2 regions of the Pseudocitrobacter corydidari genome follow, and region 2 is predicted to be linked to the other one. Evidence: predicted binding sites of a transcription regulator. Region 2 holds the regulator's gene; the other holds the start of a gene.
What was found. The regulator Fur, encoded in region 2, represses iron uptake genes when iron is present. The targets are predictions, from matches to a motif close to ATAATAATGAGAACNACTATCAA.

Region 1 (2,470 bases), 420 kb from region 2:
CATCTTTTTATCCGCTATGCGCGGGCCATGACGGGCAGCCTGGAGGAGGCGCGGCGGGAACTCAACGAGAGAACGCTTGAGCCTTCCGGGTTGGTCCGCATAAACGCTCCTGTGTTCTTTGGACAGCGCCATGTAGCACCTGCGTTGCCCGGCCTGACGGAGCGATATCCGAGGCTCAGCATTGAGCTTACGCTGACTGATGATTATATCGATCCGCACCGGGATCCGGCTGACGTGATTTTCCGGATTGGCACGCTGACGGATTCCTCATTTCATGCGCGTGTGTTTGGCCCACAGTTCTATCATCTTGCCGCGTCAGCGGATTACATTCGCCAGCACGGTATGCCTGAATCACCTGAAGAGCTCGCACGTCATAAATGCCTGGTCTATCGCGGCTCTTCAGGGCCAAACCGCTGGCTGTTGCGCAGGCACTCAGAGGAGTGGGTGCACTATCCCGTCTCGCCCCTGATGTCATCCAATAATGCGGAATCGCTGCTGATTGCCGCACTCGGCGGAATGGGGATTGTGCTGTTTCCTGACTGGCTGATTGGCGACCGGCTGAAGAGCGGCGAGCTTGTCGGGCTGCTGCCGGAACTGGACACGTCGATAAAAACGGAGCCGCAGCACATCGCGGCAATCTATCCGAATGCCCGCCATCCTCCACTAAACGTTCGGGCAATTATCGATTACTACATTGACGTGTTCGGTTCCCCGCTTTACTGGCAGTCTGAATAAGATATCGGACTATATTACTCGTCTTGAAAACGGCTCTGACGCATTGAAGGTCGCTAACGACTACGTGATCTTACGGGATCCATTCGCCTGTTATAACCATCTTTAACGTCACATAGTGCGGCCAGCAAGCACACTCAATGCGCGATGCGTTCCTGCCATCGGTTATCCATATTGTTTGCCCGTAATTCCTGCAAGATTTTAGATGCCCAAATAAAATAATCTATTTGTAATTCTGCAAGTTACGTAAAAGAAAATGATGAGTGTTAGCGGATTTTTTAACTCGTCGCTTATAGCGCATAACAACTTTCTTGCAATTGATAATAGATCTCATTATCATTAACTCGATCTTATATACTATAAACATGTATTTTATCAGCATTTTATGCTGATGGAGTCCTATTGCTTAATTATTAATTTTTTAAAAATCAAATGTGGGTGTTCAGGGATTATTTGATAGCAGGGTAATTATTTTCATGAAAAGAAAGGCGCATCTTCGGTTAAATACGCTCGTCTTATTAGCATTGTGTTTCCCACTCACAGGAAAAGGTGCTGATAGCGCTGCCGATAATGAAAACTTCTCGCTCGGAGAAATTAACGTTTTAGGTACCAGTAGCTATGATGAGGATAGCGACGCGTTAATTGAAAGTTATCGCTCTCCGGTATCTTCCACCTACTTAGGTAAAGATGAAGTAGAGCGATACCGTGGGACACGTAACTCCGATATCTTCAATGATATGACGGGCGTGCAAATGAATAACCCGGCCAACGAGGCGGGGGCGCTGGATCCAGGTATCCGCGGAATGCAAGGTAATGGTCGTGTGCCTGTTGTAATTGATGATTCCGTACAGTCAACCATGACTGAGCGCGGTTATCAGGGGAGCTCTGATCGTACTTATATCGATATGGATTTAGTTCGCAGCGTGCAAGTCGATAAAGGCCCGGTAATTGGCGCTGATACTGCCGGAGCGACGGGCGGGCGTGTGGAATTACGCACAATAAATGCCAACGATGTTATTCCACAGGGTGATAGCTTCGGGATTAATTTTAATCTTGGAACGTATAACAATAACAGAATGCCGCATGAGTTTGGTAATTCATCGGAACAGCTAAACTATCATTTGCAGCGAGAACAAAAAGCAACACATTTCCGTAATGGCTTTTATTCGCTGGCGATGGCGGGAAAAAATGACTATGGCAGCGTATTGCTGGCCTACACCGAACGTAGTACGGGTAACTATTTTGCCGGAAAAAATAACGCCGCTCGTTATGACAAAGGAAATCAGTTTGACCAGGTCACTCGCCCGGGCCAGGAAGTAGCCAATACAAGCAGTGAAAATGCCTCTTTCCTTGCTAAAATATCGGCTGATTTCTCGCCTGATAACAAGTTATTGCTGACGTACCGCCATCATCACCAGAAGGCAGGAGAGATCCTTTCGGCCTATCTGACCAAAAGCCAAACGGTGAATGGTGATGATACCCAGCCGCAGTGGACATTAGGTACTGCCATTCTCGATACGTTTAGTGCCACCCATAACTACAAATCGCCCACCTACAACTGGCTCAACCTGAAGTCGACATTTTTCTACACTGAGTTACAGACTGAACAGCATAATGGATTCCTGGGGTACGGTACGGCAGGTGATCAATACTGGAACTCGCTACGCGACCGCCGTATTGGTATCAATGCCAGCAACACGTCACTCTTCCCGGCGCTGCCGGTGGTGGGGGATTTTAA
Region 2 (2,470 bases):
CAGAGTGTGCAGTCCGGTACGATTGCTGATTCCGCACCCTTCTCTGTTCTGCTATGATTGCCCTTATCTGTGGGCAATACGCCACCACCATATCATTAAGTTTCAAGAGGTTATTTAACTCATGGCAATCGTTGGCATTTTCTTTGGTAGCGACACCGGCAATACCGAAAATATTGCAAAAATGATTCAGAAACAGCTTGGTAAAGACGTTGCCGACGTGCATGACATTGCCAAGAGCAGCAAAGAAGACCTGGCTGCATTCGACATTCTGCTGCTGGGTATTCCTACCTGGTACTACGGTGAAGCCCAGTGCGACTGGGACGATTTCTTCCCGACGCTGGAAGAAGTTGATTTCAATGGGAAACTGGTTGCACTGTTCGGCTGCGGCGACCAGGAAGACTATGCGGAATACTTCTGTGATGCGCTGGGCACTATCCGCGACATCATTGAACCGCGCGGTGCGACCATCGTCGGCCACTGGCCAACAGCCGGTTACCACTTTGAAGCGTCTAAAGGGCTGGCTGATGACGATCACTTCGTAGGTCTGGCTATCGATGAAGACCGCCAGCCGGAACTGACCGCTGAACGTGTAGAAAAATGGGTAAAACAGATTTCTGAAGAGCTGCATCTGGAAGAGATCAAAAACGCCTGATTCTTAATGCGGCGTGATTTTTTAAATCGCGCCGCATTAATAGGTAGAAGCAATCAAAATAATAGCTACAATTTTTTAACTTTTGAGCGTAAATCTGTACAATATCTTCTGAATTTAGCGAGTTTGCTGGTCAAGCCTCGTTTTCGAAATCTTTATTCGCCCAGGTCTTGCTGTTTTCATTTAGAAGGCGTCATTCTATAATGAGACGCATTACACTCGGTGCACTCTCTGTGTTACTTCCGCGTTTGGAAGTCAATCGTTTAGCAACAGGACAGATTCCGCATGACTGACAACAATACCGCATTAAAGAAGGCTGGCCTGAAAGTCACACTTCCCCGGTTAAAGATCCTGGAAGTGCTTCAGGAACCAGACAATCACCATGTCAGCGCGGAAGACTTATACAAACGCCTGATCGACATGGGTGAAGAGATTGGTCTGGCTACCGTCTACCGCGTTCTGAACCAGTTTGATGACGCGGGCATTGTCACGCGCCATAATTTTGAAGGTGGCAAGTCCGTTTTCGAACTGACTCAACAACACCATCACGATCACCTGATTTGCCTCGACTGCGGCAAGGTTATCGAATTCAGCGATGATTCCATCGAAGCTCGTCAGCGTGAAATTGCCGCGAAACACGGTATCCGCTTAACCAACCACAGCCTGTACCTGTATGGTCACTGTGCTGAGGGCGACTGCCGCGAAGATGAACACGCGCACGATGGCGTAGAGAAGTAATTTTCACACTGAAATGACAAAACCAGCTTACGGGCTGGTTTTTTTATGGTGGTCTATGGCTTCATTTCCATCACCATCCGCAGAAAATTGTCCCGTCCTTCATGCTCTCGCGTAGGATCCCAGGCCATCGCAATTTCCCACCCCACTTTGACATTAGCCAGTTCGACCATTTTTACCCCGGCGGGCAGAACGTTACAGATGCTCTCAGGCAAAAAGGCAATACCGTTACCGCCACCGATCAGCGCCAGTAAAGAATGCATATCGTCGGAAACGGATACCGCATGCACATCGGGAAACTGCTCGGCGAGGATGATGCGAACCTGCTCAGCCAGACACGGCGCGGCGTGCGTACTCAGTCGTAATAACGGATAGTGTTCAACAAGATGATGTAACCCTTCTTTTACAGACGCATTCGCGGGAACGGCAAGCACCAGACGCTCCTGTTTAATCACAAAATGTGACAGAGGCGGCAGAACGGGCAGCCGCAAGAAACCAATATGCAGCGCTCCTTCGAGCAGCATTCGGCACTGCACACTTGAAGGAATGTTGTTGAGCGAGACGGTGACATCAGGAAAACGCGCCTGAAAAGTATTAATCCATTGCGGCGTAAGAGAATATGTCGATAGCCCAAACCCGAGGGCGAGTTTGGCTGTCGCCCCCCGTTTGATATCCCCGGCAAATTTCCGCAATTCGCGGTAACGCACCAGAAATTCGCACGCCTCGGGATAGAACAATTTCCCCTGAGGTGTCAACGTTGCGCCATGACGTCCGCGGGTAAAAAGCACCAAATTCAAATCGTGCTCCAACGCCTGGATCTGTTTGCTTAACGCAGGCTGAGTGATACACAACGCATCTGCAGCGGCATGGTAACTCCCCTGCTCCGCGAGCGTAACAAATGCCTGTAGTCGGCGATTTTCCATTCCCGTTTTTTATCCCTGCGCGAAAAAATAGCATTATACATAGCCTCTGTTTCAACCGATTATCCATAAAAAGTCACAGGATGTTTTCAGAAGATACAGGGGGAAAAATGACTCAAGCGATGCCCGTACTGACTGCTGTCCTTTTTGATATGGATGGCGTGTT

Region 1: G163CM_RS08870 (TonB-dependent receptor domain-containing protein) is a predicted target of Fur. The motif match lies at 1,050-1,072, and genes of this name have one in related genera.

Annotation. Positions count from the first base shown of each region.
Region 1 covers NZ_CP087880.1:1,901,092-1,903,561, reverse strand. The annotation lists gene G163CM_RS08875 (LysR family transcriptional regulator) at 1-735, shown strand, start outside; gene G163CM_RS08870 (TonB-dependent receptor domain-containing protein) at 1,209-2,470, shown strand, end outside.
Region 2 covers NZ_CP087880.1:2,325,185-2,327,654, forward strand. The annotation lists gene fldA (flavodoxin FldA) at 122-652, shown strand; gene fur (ferric iron uptake transcriptional regulator) at 935-1,387, shown strand; gene G163CM_RS10825 (LysR family transcriptional regulator) at 1,441-2,307, opposite strand; gene G163CM_RS10830 (HAD family hydrolase) at 2,415-2,470, shown strand, end outside.